DNA from 2 places in the Caloranaerobacter sp. TR13 genome. Region 1 is predicted to be linked to the other one. Evidence: a T-box and tRNA genes for the amino acid it is inferred to sense, from the RefSeq annotation. Region 1 holds a T-box; the other holds one or more tRNA genes.
What was found. A T-box is a leader RNA that pairs with one kind of tRNA and senses whether it is charged. The one in region 1 lies ahead of leuS (leucine--tRNA ligase), so its partner is inferred to be a tRNA-Leu.
Positions count from the first base shown of each region.

Region 2: it has a tRNA-Leu gene. The T-box ahead of leuS (leucine--tRNA ligase) is inferred to sense a tRNA for this amino acid. The anticodon was not compared.

Region 1 covers NZ_JXLL01000001.1:106,818-114,955, forward strand. The annotation lists gene nadD (nicotinate-nucleotide adenylyltransferase) at 1-330, shown strand, start outside; gene yqeK (bis(5'-nucleosyl)-tetraphosphatase (symmetrical) YqeK) at 389-913, shown strand; gene rsfS (ribosome silencing factor) at 965-1,318, shown strand; T-box leader at 1,349-1,528, shown strand; gene leuS (leucine--tRNA ligase) at 1,634-4,108, shown strand; gene TR13x_RS00530 (RidA family protein) at 4,129-4,509, shown strand; gene TR13x_RS00535 (D-alanyl-D-alanine carboxypeptidase family protein) at 4,557-5,876, opposite strand; gene TR13x_RS00540 (hypothetical protein) at 6,271-7,605, shown strand; gene TR13x_RS00545 (M28 family metallopeptidase) at 7,595-8,138, shown strand, end outside.
Region 2 covers NZ_JXLL01000002.1:14,231-22,368, forward strand. The annotation lists gene TR13x_RS03270 (NupC/NupG family nucleoside CNT transporter) at 1-585, opposite strand, end outside; tRNA gene TR13x_RS03275 (tRNA-Leu) at 1,088-1,171, shown strand; gene tig (trigger factor) at 1,432-2,718, shown strand; gene clpP (ATP-dependent Clp endopeptidase proteolytic subunit ClpP) at 2,743-3,327, shown strand; gene clpX (ATP-dependent Clp protease ATP-binding subunit ClpX) at 3,347-4,624, shown strand; gene TR13x_RS03295 (CPBP family intramembrane glutamic endopeptidase) at 4,746-5,573, shown strand; gene lon (endopeptidase La) at 5,624-7,978, shown strand; gene yihA (ribosome biogenesis GTP-binding protein YihA/YsxC) at 7,968-8,138, shown strand, end outside.

The sequences.
Region 1 (8,138 bases):
TTAAGAAAAGTATGTAATAATGCAGAGTTATATTTCATAACCGGTGCAGACTCTATTTTCGAGCTTCATACTTGGAAAAGTATTGGTGAATTATTAAAGCTATGCAATTTTATAGCGGCAACTAGACCGGGATTTGAAATGGCTAAGCTTGAGAGCAAAATACAAGAAATAAAAAATGAATATGGTGTAGAAATATATACTACGATGGTGACATCTTTACAAATATCATCTACTGAAATAAGAGATAGAATAAGAGATGGTAAAACTATTAAGTATCTTGTGCCTGAAACAGTAGAAAGATATATTTATAAAAATAAATTGTATAGGTAAATAACTATAGGAGGGATGTACTATAATACACGAATTAAAGAAAAAGCTAAAACACTATATTGATGAGGAAAGATTTATACATTCCATTGGGGTTATGGAAACAGCAGAAAAACTTGCTGATGTTTATGGATGTGATAAATACAAAGCACGACTTGCTGGTTTGATTCATGATTGCGGTAAACTTAAGAATGATAGAGAATTATTGAAAATGGCATTTGAATTTGGTATAATTCATGATGATGTCAAAGATGTTAATATTGCTTTACTTCATGGTCCTTTGGGTGCAGAAATAGCAAAATATGAATTTGGAATTGAAGATTTAGAAATATTAAACGCAGTAAAGTATCATACTACTGGTAAAGAAAACATGAATTTATTAGAGAAAATTATTTATATAGCAGATTATATTGAACCTAATAGAGATTTTCCATCAGTAGAAATATTGAGAGAATTAGCTTTTTTAGATTTAGATAAAGCAGTGCTGATGGCAATGAATAATACGATAAAATATGTTGTAGACAATGGATGGATATTAGATATTAAAACTGTGCAGGCGAGAAATTTTTTACTTAAGAGAATCTAAAGAAAAAGTTTAAAAAATACATAGATTATAACAGCTAGGAGGTTTGATGTAGTGACAAATATAGATAATAGAATATCAGTAATTTTAGAAGCTGCAGACAACAAAAAAGCTTTTGATATCAAACTTTTAGATATATCAAATATAACAACCATAGCAGATTACTTTATATTTGTAAGTGGTAATAATGAAAGACAGGTTATAGCGATAGCGGATGAAATTGAAGATAAAATGTATCAATTAGGATATGATGTAATTAGTAAAGAAGGGTATAGAGAAGGTAGATGGGTATTGCTTGATTTCGGCGATATAGTAGTGCATGTTTTTCATAAAGAAGATAGAGAATTTTATAATTTAGATAGACTGTGGATAGATGCTAAAGAAATTGATATTGACAATATAATTTAAATTTATCTATAATAAAGTAAATAGAATAAGGATTAAATAAAGAGTAGTAGGTAAATTAGGTTATTTCAGAGAGTCAGTGGTTGGTGCGAACTGGCATAACCGTTTACTGAACTTGCTTTATGTGAAAATGGTTGGTCTCCGTTATAGGACCTACGAGTGGGCTTACAAGCCAATTAGGGTGGTACCGCGGGATAACTTCTCGTCCCTAAGCAATTAGGGATTAGAAGTTTTTTTATTATATAATAGTTTATTATTAGTAATAGCCTATAAGATGATGGCTGTTAGCCATTTATAAAAAAGTGAAGGAGGGGTATGATGGCTTACAATTTTAGTAGAATCGAGAAAAAATGGCAAGAAATATGGGAAAATAATAATGCTTTTAAAGCTAGTGAAGATGAAGCTCAAAAATATTATGTACTAGAAATGTTTCCTTATCCATCTGGTAAAATACATATGGGTCATGTACGTAACTATTCAATAGGGGATGTATTTGCAAGATTTAAAAGAATGAGAGGTTTTAACGTATTACATCCTATGGGGTGGGATGCGTTTGGTCTACCTGCTGAAAATGCAGCTATAAAACATGGTATACATCCTAACAAGTGGACATTAGAAAATATTGATGAAATGAAAAAACAATTAAAGAGATTAGGGCTTAGTTATGATTGGAATAGAGAAGCGACTACTTGTTTACCAGATTATTACAAATGGACACAATGGTTTTTTATACAACTATATAAAAGAGGATTAGCTTATAAGAAAAAATCATCTGTAAATTGGTGTCCTTCTTGCGAAACTGTATTGGCTAATGAGCAGGTTGTTAACGGAGCTTGTGAAAGATGTGATACGCCTGTTGGAAAAAAAGAACTAGAACAATGGTATTTTAAGATTACTGATTATGCAGAAAGATTACTTGAAGATATAAAAGAGCTTGATGGTTGGCCAGAAAAAGTTAAAATAATGCAGAAAAATTGGATTGGTAAGAGTGAAGGTGCTGAAATAGATTTTGAAATTAAAGATTACGATAAAAAATTAAAGGTTTTTACAACTAGACCAGATACAATTTATGGCGTAACTTATATGGTAATGGCACCAGAACATCCATATATAAATGAACTAGTAAAGGGAACAGAGTACGAAGAAGAAGTACTTGAATTTAAAAAGAAAATGGAACATGTATCAGAAATTGATAGAACCTCAACAACTGCAGAAAAAGAAGGAGTTTTCATAGGAAGATATGCTGTAAATCCTGTTACTAAAGAAGAAATACCTATTTATATTGCTAACTATGTATTAATAGACTATGGAACTGGTGCTATTATGGCTGTACCAGGTCACGATCAAAGAGATTTTGAATTTGCTAAGAAATATAGCATACCAATAAGACCTGTAATAAAACCAGTTGATGGAGATTTTGATGAGGATGATTTAAAAGAAGCATATATTGGCGAAGGTGTAATGATAAACTCTGATAAATTCAATGGTTTAGATAATAGAACTGCTAAAATTAAAATAACAAAATATATTGAAGAATTAGAAGTTGGAAAAGCTACTGTAAATTACAGGCTTAGAGACTGGTTAATTTCAAGACAGAGATATTGGGGTACGCCAATACCTATAGTATATTGTGATGACTGTGGAATAGTACCTGTTAAAGAAGAAGATCTTCCAGTAAAGCTGCCAACAGATGTAGAATTTACAGGTAAAGGACAGTCTCCTTTAACAACAAGTAAGGAGTTTATGTATACTAGCTGTCCGAAGTGTGGTAAAAAGGCAAGAAGAGAAACCGACACTATGGATACTTTTATTGATTCTTCATGGTATTTCTTAAGATATACTGATCCAAAAAATGAAAATGAACCATTTAATAAAGATAAAGCGAATTATTGGATGAAGGTAGATCAGTATATAGGTGGAGTAGAGCATGCTATATTACACCTTTTATATTCTAGATTCTTTGTTAAAGTATTATATGATATGGGACTTTCACCAGTAAATGAACCTTTTAAAAATCTGCTTACACAGGGTATGGTACTTAAAGATGGAGCAAAAATGTCTAAATCTAAAGGTAATGTAGTAAGCCCAGAAGTAATAATTTCTAATTATGGTGCTGATACTGCAAGGTTATTTGTATTATTTGCGGCTCCACCTGAAAGAGATTTAGAGTGGAGTGACCAAGGTGTAGAAGGATGTTATAGATTCTTAAACAGAGTATATAGGTTAGTAGAAGAGTTAAAAGGAGTATATAATAATAAGTGTGAAATCAATATTGATAAATTAAATAAAGCTGATAAGAATTTAAGATATGTTTTACATTCTACAATTCAGAAGGTGACTATTGATGTAGAAGATAGATTTAACTTTAATACAGCTATAAGCAGCATTATGGAACTTGTTAATGAAATATATAAATATAAGGATAATACAGAATCTAGTGACTATAAGAGCGCTATTCTAGCAGAAGCAATTGATAATCTAATATTATTATTAGCACCTTTTGCTCCACATTTAACTGAAGAACTTTGGAATTCAGTTGGCAATGAAGGAAGTGTGCACCAGCAAAAATGGCCTGAGTATGATGAAAAAGCTATAGTTAAAGACCAAATAACAGTAGTAATTCAAGTAAATGGAAAAGTGAGAGATAAAGTCGAAGTTGATGCTAATATTGATAAGGAAAGCTTAGAAAAATTAGCATTAAATAGCGAAAGAGTTAAAAGCTTTATAGATGGCAAAGAGGTTAAAAAAGTTATAGTTGTGCCTAAAAAATTAGTTAATATAGTTGCAAAGTAAAATAAAGAGGAGGAGTGGAAATGGATAAAAAAGTAATTTCAACTGATAAGGCGCCTAAAGCTATTGGGCCTTATTCTCAAGGGATAGTAGCAGGTAACATGATTTTTACATCAGGTCAACTAGCTATTAATCCAGAAACAGGTGAACTTATTAAGGATGATATAAAGAAAGAGACAAGGCAAGCTCTAGAAAATTTAAAAGCTGTACTTGAAGAAGGTGGCGCAACTTTAAATGATGTAGTTAAAGTTACTCTATATATTAAGGATATGAATCAATTTGGCAAAATAAATGAGGTATACGAAGAGTATTTTTGTGAAAATAAACCGGCAAGATCTTGTATTGAAGTTGCTAGATTACCTAAAGATGGCAATGTTGAAGTTGAAGCAATAGCTATAATTTAATACAAAAAATATTAGAAGCTGCGATATCGCAGCTTCTAATATTTTTTCTAATATTTATAACGGTTATTATAGCTAAAAGTAATTTCTCTTCTTAATCTTCTTCTTTTAGTTCTCTTATATCTCCTATAACCGATAAATATTCGCCATATTATAAACAATACAATAAACCAAAACCACCATTTTTTAAATAATGATTTCCCATTCGTTGTTTCGACAACTCTAATAATTCCTTTTTGATTTATTTCCATTGCAGATACAATATTTGCAGTTGCAATTACTTCACCATCTAATTTATATTCTATTCTTCCAATTACTTGATCTTTTGTGATTGGGGCAGTGATTTTATCAGGTAAAATTATGTTTTTTTCTATGTCATTTTCTCTTCCTACAGGAATTATAGAAAAAACAGATTTATTTATTATACCAGTAACAAAAGGCTTGTCCCCTTTTATGACATCAATATTTTTTATAAATTCATTTTTAAAAGATAATTGTTTTGTAGTAAAGTTATTAAAACCATAATTTAAAAGTTTATGTGTATCTACATAAACATTAGTTCCCTTTGCTTTAAGAACTACACTGATTAATCTTAAATCTCCTCTCTTAGCTGTTGCAACAAGACACTGTTGTGCTGCGTATGTGTATCCTGTTTTAATTCCATCTGCTCCGTCATATTTTATATTTACTGTTTTACCATCTACAACTATTTTATTACCAGGGCCTGTTCCATAAAGTAGTCTGTTAGCTGATTTTAAATATCTAGGTTCATCTTTTTTATTTGTAGGTGGTATTGTATATTTGTAGTTTTTTACAATGTTTCTAAAAGTATCATTCTGCATTGCGTATTTAGCCATCATTGCTAAATCATACGCTGTAGTTGTATGGTTTTTATCTGGTAGTCCATGAGGATTTGTAAAATGAGTATTTTTAGCACCAATTTCTTTAGCTTTCTTATTCATTAATTCTGCAAAATTTTCGGTAGAACCTGAAATGTATTTTGCAATTGTTGTTGCAGCGTCATTAGCAGATTCTATTAACAATGCATATAATAGGTCTTTTAAAGTTATCATTTCTCCAGGTTCTAAAGCTATGTGACTTCCACTTATTTCATAAGGTGTTTTATCATCAATAACTACTGTATCATCAAGATTTCCATATTCTAAAGCTAAAATTGCTGTCATAATTTTTGTAGTACTAGCTGGGAACATTGGTTTATTTGCATTTTTTTCATATAATATTTTACCAGTTTTAGCATCAATCAATATAGCAGCTTCTGCTGAAATATCTAATTTTTTATCTGCATAAGATAATGCAGGTGTGTTTATTAGTAAAAAGATTGTTGCAAATAGTGCTATGATTTTTCTCACAGATATCACCTCAGTCTATGTTTTTTAAAGAATTACGATTTAATCAACTATATTATAGTATAGCAGAAATTATTTTATTTTTTAAGGTATACATTGTTTTAAAATATATATTTTTGCTTTTTAGGACTTTAGCAGTAGAGTTATATTGCAATGTAAGGAATATAATTTCCTATGGATTAGAACAAAATTTTCAATTTAAACAAATTAAGGAAGATTTTGATGAAATCCATTACGGAAATTATATTTTAAGTTATCCACAATTTAATGAGAAATATAATTTCCTATGGATTATAAAAAAAGGATTTTTTTAGAATATATAGAATAAGATATTATTAATTTAGTTTTTTAACAGTTAAGTATAAAACCGATATGATAGGAAATGGGGGATATCGTTGTGAAAAAATTTCTTGTTTACCTATTAACTATAATTTTTATATTATCAGCATTAACGGGATGTGGGGGTGTTACTAGTACAGATTCTGAGAAAATTGATAAAAGTATGACTGGAATGAGAGATTATTCTCATAAGGTATTGTATGGAGATGAAGTTGTAGTAGTTTATGGAACAATAGGCAGTAAACAAGATACTGCTGTTTTGTATAATTTAGCTAAGTCATATAGTCAGGGATTTCAAAAAGAAATTAGAGACAGATTTATTATTAAAAGTGATGTTGAAGTTAATGAAGATGACATAAAAAATAGGCATATCATTATATTAGGAAATCCTGAAACAAATCAACTTTTTGAAAAAATAAACGAAAAGCTTCCTATGAAAGTAATAGATGGAAGTCTTGTAGTTGGCGATAAAGTTTTCAAAGATGAATCTGTTATTTTTAAATATCTTATACCAAACCCTTTGAACAAGAAAAAATATTTGATTGTTAATGGAGCATTGAATAAAAAATATTTGCCTTACATATTGTATGTATCAACACCTTCGAGAAACGCAGAATATGTTATTAAAGTAAACAAAAACGAAAAATATGTAGGAATGTTTGATAAAACTGATACACAGTGGCTTATAAATAAGATTGGCGAAAATTCTTGGAAGGATGATTTTAAAACTAAAGAAAGTGAACATTTTATTTTCCATTATAGTCCGTTAGACGATAATGTAGAAAAAAATATTAATAAAATAATTGAAGAAAGAGAGAAAACTTATGAAGAAATATCTAAAAAACTAAATATTAGTTATGATGGAAAGATAGACTACTATCTTTTTATGAGTGATAAAATAAAGAAAAGCTATAAACAGTGGGATGTTGATTTTTGGCTAGGGAATATATATGAAGTTTATAATAAAGAAAATGAAGATAGTGTTTATAAATATTTCATTTATAGGGTATTGATAGACCAAGTAGGATTACCATTAAGTAAATTTACACAATTAGGGCTATATGGTGCTTTAGATGTAGATTCAAAATATAGTGGGATAAATATTAAGGATGTTGTAAATTCTGATGATTATGTGCCGTTAGAATATTTAACTACAGGTTTATTAATAGATCGTAGTTTTAACAGAGATATAGTTTATCCTGAAATATTTTCTTTTGCAAAGTACCTTATAAACAAATACGGTTTTGATAAATATATGGAATACTATAAAACTAATTTATATGAAGAAATAGATAAAGCACTTTACAGCGTATATAAAAAGGATTTATATGAACTAGAAGGAGAATGGCTTGATTATATAAATGCTTTAGAGGGTGAAAATAGTGAAAAATAATTATAAATTTATAGTTTTAATTATAACTTTAATTATATTTTTAACAGGATGCGGGTCGTATATTGACCCGTATAATTTTAATAAAGATAATGCATATAAGCATATAGCTGAACTTTCATCAGATAAGTATGGAGGAAGACTGCCTGGTACAGAAGGAAATAAAATGGCACAGGAGTATATAGCAAAAGAATTTGAAAAAATAGGGCTCAAGCCAATAAATAGCAATGGAAGTTACTTTCAAACATTCAAGATTATTTCACCTTTTTTAAACAAACTAGTAAAATTTGAGGTTTTAGATAGAGAAGGTAATGTTATTAAGAGATATAAATTAAGAAAAGATTTTATTGAAAATACAAGAGACTACTCAAAAGGCGGTCAAGTTAGCGGCAAAATAAAGTATATAGGTTCATTAGATGATATTGAGACAGGTAAAGATAATATAGTACTATTCTATGACGACTTAAGAGATTTAGAAAAAGCCAAAATGTTAGTTGAAAAAGGTATTAAGGCTGTAATAAGACCCACAACTATGG
Region 2 (8,138 bases), on a different contig from region 1:
GTGACCTGCATCAACACCCATTGAAACGTATCCTGCCATAACTCCACCTGCAACAGTAGCCATACCACCTGTCATAACTGTTAATAACTCTGATTTAGTCATTGATTTAATGTATGGCTTGATTACAAGAGGAGCTTCTGTTTGTCCAACAAATATATTTGCTGCTGCTGATAAAGATTCAGCACCACTTGTACCCATTAATTTAAGCATTACTTTAGCTAATAATGATACTACAACTTGCATTACGCCTAAGTGATATAAAATAGTCATAAGTGATGAGAAGAAAATTATTGTAGGTAATATTTGTAGAGCAAATATAAAACCAAAACTTTCTATATTTAGTAAATTGCCGAATAGGAAAGCTGTTCCTTCTTTTGTGAAATCAAGTAATTTTGTTACTAAATCGCTTAAGAATGTAAAAGCAACTTGACCAGGCGTCCACTTTAGAACTAAAAGAGCAAAGATAAGTTGAAGAGATGTACCTATTAATACAAGTCTCCAATTGATCTTTTTCTTATTTTCAGATAATAAGTAAGCAATAAAAATCATTACGAAAACACCTAAAAAACTAATTAATTTTTCCATTTGTATCCCCTTTCTAACTTTTATCTTTGGATTTTCCAGAAAATAAGAAACGCTTTCCCATTATAGCATAACCCTAATGGGTTTGCAAAGAAAAAATTTTAAATGTAAAAAAACTTTTTTAAATAAAATTGAAAGCGAAAAATAGCGACAAGCATTATTATAGCAAACGTTTTAACTAAAGGGAATAAGTAATTTATGGAAATGGGTACTTGGTGCTGGGTACTAAATACTTGGTACTGGAATTAGAGAATAGGTGCCAGGGTACAGAGGGCAGGAGAAAACTAAGTAGGGGACAGAGGACAGGAATAAAAAATTGAAAATTGGAAATGCAAAATTATTTGGTTATTCATTTTTCGACAGTCGAATGACGAATAGTGAATTACGAATTAAGAATTAAGAATTAAGAACATCGAATAGTGGGCAACAAAATAGCAAAAAACTATTGACAATGTATATAATAGTATGTATAATTAATTTTGTCGGCAAAACGCTTATGGATTACGCGGGTGTGGCGGAATTGGCAGACGCGCTAGACTTAGGATCTAGTGCCTTTGGCGTGGGGGTTCGAGTCCCTCCACCCGCACCACTGACATAAAGTAAAAAGCCAATGGGTGAACCATTGGTTTTTTTCGTATTTTCAAAAAAAGTATTTTATACAAAATAAGACAATAATAGACATTGAAAAAATTTTTATGATATAATATAGTGGTTCAAGACTGATTTCCTATGGATTAGAACAAATGGATTATAAAAATGGCATCAAAAGGCGATAATTACTAATTAAGGACAGAAAATGAAAACTACATAAAAATATTAAACAACTAAAAGAAATGAGGAGGAGCGAAAATGAATTCAGAAATCATTAAAAAAGAGAATTATAATGTAACTTTAAAAATTGAAGTTGATGAAAAAAAATTTAAAGAGGGAGTTCAAAAAGCATATTTAAAGAACAGACATAAGTTCAATATACCAGGTTTCAGAAAAGGTAAAGCTCCAAGAGCAATTATAGAAGCAAGATATGGAGAAGGAATATTCTATGAAGATGCTATAAACATTGTTTTTCCTGAAGCATATAATGAAGCAATAAAAAAACACAACTTAGAGCCAGTAGATAGACCAGTAATTGACATAGAGCAAATTGAAAGTGGTAAGCCTGTAGTATTTACAGCAGAAGTAATAGTTAAGCCAGAAGTTAAGTTAGGTGACTATAAAGGTATAGAAATTGAAAAGATTGAGTATAATGTTACAGAAAAAGATGTTGAAGATGAATTAAAATCAATGCAAGAAAGAAACGCTAGATTAGTAGAAGTAACAGATAGACCAGCAAAAGAAGGAGATATATTAACAATTGATTATGAAGGATATGTAGATGGAGAGAAATTTGAAGGCGGAACAGCATATAATCAAATATTAGAAATTGGTTCAGGCAGATTTATACCTGGTTTTGAAGAACAATTAGTTGGCAAGAATAAAGATGAAGAATTCGAAATAAATGTGAAGTTTCCAGAAGAATATCATGCAGAAGACCTTGCTGGTAAAGATGCTACATTCAAGATAAAAATACATGAAATTAAACAAAAAGACTTACCTGAATTAGATGATGAATTTGCAAAAGATGTTAGTGAATTTGATACTTTAGATGAATTAAAAGAAGATATTAAGAAAAGATTAGAAAAACAAGCTAAAGAAAGAGAAAAAGCTGAAAAAGAAAATAAAGTAATAGAAAAAGTTGTAGAAGCAGCAGAAGTTGATATACCAGAAGTAATGATTGAAAATGAAGTAGATTATCAAGTAAGAAATTTTGAGTTTACTTTAAGATATCAGGGATTAGATTTAAATAAATACTTAGAATTAACAAATACTAAGATAGAAGATTTAAAAGAAAAGTTCAGACCAGAAGCTGAAAAGACAGTGAAAACAGAATTAGTTTTAGAAGCAATAGCTAAGAAAGAAAACATAAAAGAGACAGAAGAAGATTTAGATGAAGAATTAAAGAAAATTGCTGAACAATACGGACAAGATTTTGAAAAATTCAAGAAAAATATAAGACAAGAAGAGTTAGAATATATTAAAGAGGGTATAATTAAAAGGAAAACAGCTGAATTTTTAGTAGAAAATGCTAAATTTCAGTAGACTTTTAACCAGGAGGGATAGTCTATGGCATTAGTGCCAGTTGTTGTTGAACAGACTAATAGAGGCGAAAGATCATACGATATTTATTCCAGACTATTAAAAGAAAGAATTATTTTCATAACTGATGAAATTAATGATACAACTGCAAGTTTAGTAGTAGCTCAGTTGTTATTCTTAGAAGCAGAGGATCCTGATAAAGATATTCAGCTTTATATAAATAGTCCAGGAGGTTCCATAACTGCAGGTTTTGCAATTTATGATACAATGCAGTATATTAAGCCTGATGTTTCAACAATATGCATAGGAATGGCAGCTAGTATGGGAGCATTTTTACTTGCAGCTGGAGCTAAGGGTAAGAGATTTGCACTTCCTAATGCTGAGGTTATGATACATCAGCCTTTAGGAGGAACTAGAGGTCAGGCTGAAGATATAAGGATACATGCTGAGAGAATAATTAAAATGAGAGAGAAGATAAATAAAATTTTAAGTGAAAGAACAGGTCAATCATACGAAAGAATTTCAAGAGATACAGATAGAGATTTCTTTATGTCAGCACATGAAGCAAAGGAATACGGATTAATAGATGATGTAATAACTTTTAGGAAATAACATTAAGAGAGGTGTCATAATGTCAAGATTTGAACAAAAACAGCTGAAATGTTCTTTTTGCGGAAAAACTCAAGACCAAGTTAGAAGACTAATAGCAGGACCTAATGTATATATTTGTGATGAGTGTATTGAGTTATGCCAAGAAATAATTGATGAAGAATTTGAAGAAATAATGGAATTCGATTTAAATGAGCTTCCTAAACCAAAGGAAATAAAAGAAATATTAGACCAGTATGTAATAAAGCAGGACAGAGCAAAAAGAGCATTAGCTGTTGCAGTGTATAATCATTACAAACGCATAAACCGAAAGATTACTGACCAAGATGTTGAATTACAAAAGAGTAATATTGTATTAATTGGTCCTACAGGTTCAGGTAAGACACTGCTTGCTCAGACTCTTGCTAAAATCTTAAATGTTCCTTTTGCTATAGCTGACGCTACTTCTTTAACTGAAGCAGGATATGTTGGAGAAGATGTTGAAAATATTTTGCTTAAATTAATACAAGCAGCAGATTATGACATTGAAAGGGCAGAAAAAGGTATTATTTATATAGATGAGATTGATAAGATAGCAAGAAAATCTGATAATCCATCAATTACTAGAGATGTTAGTGGTGAAGGCGTTCAGCAAGCACTTCTTAAAATTTTAGAAGGGACAATTGCTAGTGTTCCTCCTCAAGGAGGAAGGAAACACCCTCATCAGGAGTTTATTCAAATAGATACTACTAATATCCTATTTATAGTTGGTGGAGCATTTGATGGTATAGAAAAGATAATACAAAGAAGAATAGGTAAGAAGTCTATGGGCTTTGGAGCTGAAATACAAAGTAAGGAAGTAAAAGATGTAGGAGAGCTGTTAAAACAAATTGAGCCAGGGGATTTATTGAAATACGGACTTATTCCAGAGTTCGTAGGAAGAATACCAGTTATAGTTACATTAGAGCAGCTTGATAAAGAAGCATTGAAAGATATTCTTACTAAGCCTAAAAATGCTATTGTTAAGCAATACAAAGAGCTGTTTAAAATGGATGACGTTGAACTTGAATTTGATGATGAAGCATTAGAAGTAGTGGCTCAAAAAGCTATTGAAAGAAAGACTGGTGCTAGAGGTTTAAGGGGTATCTTAGAAGAAATCATGCTAGATATTATGTATGAAATACCTACTAGAGATGATATTAAAAAATGCATTATCACTAAAGATACTATTTTAAATAAATCTAAACCTACTTTTGTTTTAGCTGAAAAGAAGAAGAGAAGGACTAGAAAAAAGCAAGATAATAAAGAATCTGTGTCATAAAATGTCCGCTTATGCGGGCATTTTTCATATTTTAATCCTCCCTAAGTGATAAAACTTATTTTTAATTGAAAGTTGTATTATTTTTGATAAAATATTATTGTATACCATTGGGGGGATTGATGTGGGAGTATTGTCGTATGTAAAATTTATTTTTACAATATTTTTGATAGTAATTCTTTTAAAGCAGTATGTAGAAATGTGGATTTTTTTAGATAAATTAAATCAAAAACTGCTTAAATATGTACTGCCTATTTGTGAGATTTTTCTTCTACTTTTTTATGATGGACTTTTCTTATTCCCTTCTGTTATTGTATTCTTAATTTTAATATATAGATTTAATATATTGGATAATAAGACATTTAAGACTTTTTATCCTATAAATAAACTTAAGTTTAATATAAATATTAACTTTATTTTACAGGTTGTATTTATATCACCATTTTTATTTTTCATACTTCAAGCAATAACTAGTTTTATTTTAGATAGCAGTGGAAATAATTTGATTTATCAAAAACAATTTATTGACTATTTAATGTTTTTTGTATTAACATCTATAATAGCCCCAGTAGTAGAAGAGTTTACTTTTAGAGTATTGATATATGACAATTGGCTTTCAAGCTTATTTAATAAAAAGATTGTTGCAGTATTACTTTCTTCTGCTATTTTTGCTTTCACTCATTTTGACTATAAAACATATATTTATACGTTTGTAACAGGCATAATATTATGTTTTATTTATGATATTTACGGGTATTTATGTTCAGTAACTTTACATATGCTTTTTAACACATATTCATTTTTAGGAATGTTAGGTATTAATATAGAGTGGAAAAGCCTTTTTATGGTATCTTTAGTTTCGTTATCTATATTAGCTATAAACTATAGTGTGAAAAAGAAAAATAGATTCTTATGGACTAAAAATTTTGCAGAAAAGAAAGAATATAGTTAGATAGATGTAAGTTATATATTACTGATTTGACACCTAAAGGAGTTGATGCTATGGAAGAAAACAAGGTAGTAAACAGAAAAAGAGTAATACCTCTTATACCATTAAGGGGGCTTTCTGTATTTCCATATATGGTAATGCATTTTGATGTTGGTAGAGATAAGTCTATTAATGCTTTAGAACAGGCTATGGTAAATAATTCACTTATTTTCCTTACATCGCAAAAAGAAGCTAAGGTAGATATGCCTTCAACAGAAGATTTTTACCATGTAGGAACAGTATGTAAGATTAAGCAGATGTTAAAACTACCAGGAGATGCTATTAGAGTTTTAGTTGAAGGAATTAATAGAGGCAGAATTACTGAGATTTTAAAAGAAGATCCATATTTCGAGGTAGAGATAGAAGAACTTATTTACGATACTGAAAAAGAAAAGGATATAGAAACAGAGGCTATGATGAGGCTTGTATTAGAAGCCTTTGAGGAATATGTTAAAGTAGGTAATAAGGTTTCTCCAGATGTAGTGATTACAGTTTCTGAAATTGATGAACCAGGAAGATTAGCAGATGTTATAGCGTCTTATATTCAACTAAAACCAGAGGATAAACAAAAAATACTGGAAGCTTTTAACCCTTATGAAAGATTGGAAACTCTTTATATAATTTTGAAAGAAGAAATAGAAGTATTAGAAATCGAAGAGAAAATATATCAAAGAGTGAGAAAGCAAATAAACAAATTGCAGAAGGAATATTACCTTAAAGAACAGTTAAAGGCTATACAAAAGGAATTAGGCGAAGAGGATGGAATAGAAGCTGAAGTTGAAGAGTATAAGAAAAAAATAAATAAAATAAAAATGCCAAAAGAAGTAAAAGAAAAGGCACTAAAGGAAGCAGACCGATTATTAAGATTATCTCCAGCCTCAGCAGAGACTGGTGTTATAAGAAATTATTTAGAGTGGATTATTGAGCTTCCTTGGGACAAGAAGACTAAAGATAGAATTGATATTAAGAAATCTAGAGAAATATTAGATGAAGACCATTATGGTCTTAAAGATGTTAAAGAGAGAATTCTTGAATATCTAGCTATAAGACAGTTAGCAAAAAATATGAAAGGTCCTATTTTGTGTTTAGTTGGGCCTCCTGGAGTTGGAAAGACTTCAATTGCTAAATCTATAGCTAAGTCTTTAAATAGAAAATTTGTCAGAATGTCTCTTGGTGGAGTAAGAGATGAAGCAGAAATCAGAGGGCACAGAAGGACATATGTAGGGGCTATACCAGGTAGGATAATATCTTCAATGAGAAAAGTAGGTTCAAAAAATCCTGTATTTTTATTTGATGAAATAGATAAATTAAGTAGTGATTTTAGAGGAGATCCAGCATCAGCATTATTGGAGGTTTTAGACCCTGAGCAAAACAGTACATTTACTGACCATTATTTAGAAGTACCTTTTGATTTATCAAAGGTTATGTTTATAACAACAGCAAATACAACATCTACAATTCCAAGACCATTGCTTGACAGAATGGAAGTTATAAGAATATCTGGTTATACAGAAGAAGAAAAAGTACAGATAGCAATAAAGTATCTATTGCCTAAACAGATGAAAGAACACGGTTTGAAAAAAGAAAACATAGTAATATCAGAAAATACTATAAGAGATATTATAAATAAATATACAAGAGAAGCTGGTGTTAGAAATCTTGAAAGAAATATAGCGAATATATGCAGAAAAGTTGCTAAAAAGATAGTAGAGGATAATGTAAAAACTGTAAGAATAAATAGTAGTAATCTGCATAAATACTTGGGTATTGCTAAATTTAGATATGAAAAAGTAGCTGATGAGCATCAGGTCGGAATAGCAACAGGTCTAGCTTGGACTGCATTTGGTGGAGAAACTTTATCTATTGAAGTTAATTGTATGAATGGAACGGGTAAATTGCAGCTTACAGGACAGCTTGGAGATGTAATGAAGGAATCAGCAATGGCAGGTATAAGCTATATTAGGTCAAAGGTTAGCGAATTAGGAATAGAAGATGATTTTTATAAAGAAAAGGATATACACATTCATGTTCCAGAAGGAGCTATTCCTAAAGATGGACCATCAGCAGGTATAACAATGGCCACTGCTGTAATATCTGCTTTATCAAATATTCCAGTTAGAAGTGATGTAGCCATGACAGGTGAAATTACCTTAAGAGGTAGAGTATTGCCTGTAGGTGGAATAAAAGAGAAGGTTTTAGCAGCACATAGAGCAGGTATTAAAAAAGTTTTATTGCCTTGGGATAACAAAAAGGATATGGAAGAAATACCTGATAAAGTTAAGAGAAGATTAGAATTTGTATTGGTTAAGAATATGGATGAAGTATTAGAAAATGCTTTAGTGAAAAAGGATGATGGCGATGAAGATTAGAGATGTAAAATTACTAATTACAGCAGTAAATGAGGATCAGTATCCAAGTGAAGGAGTAGCAGAAATAGCTTTAGCTGGAAGGTCTAATGTAGGAAAGTCTTCACTTATTAACGCTTTGATTAATAGAAGAAATTTTGCGAGGACTAGTTCTCAACCTGGA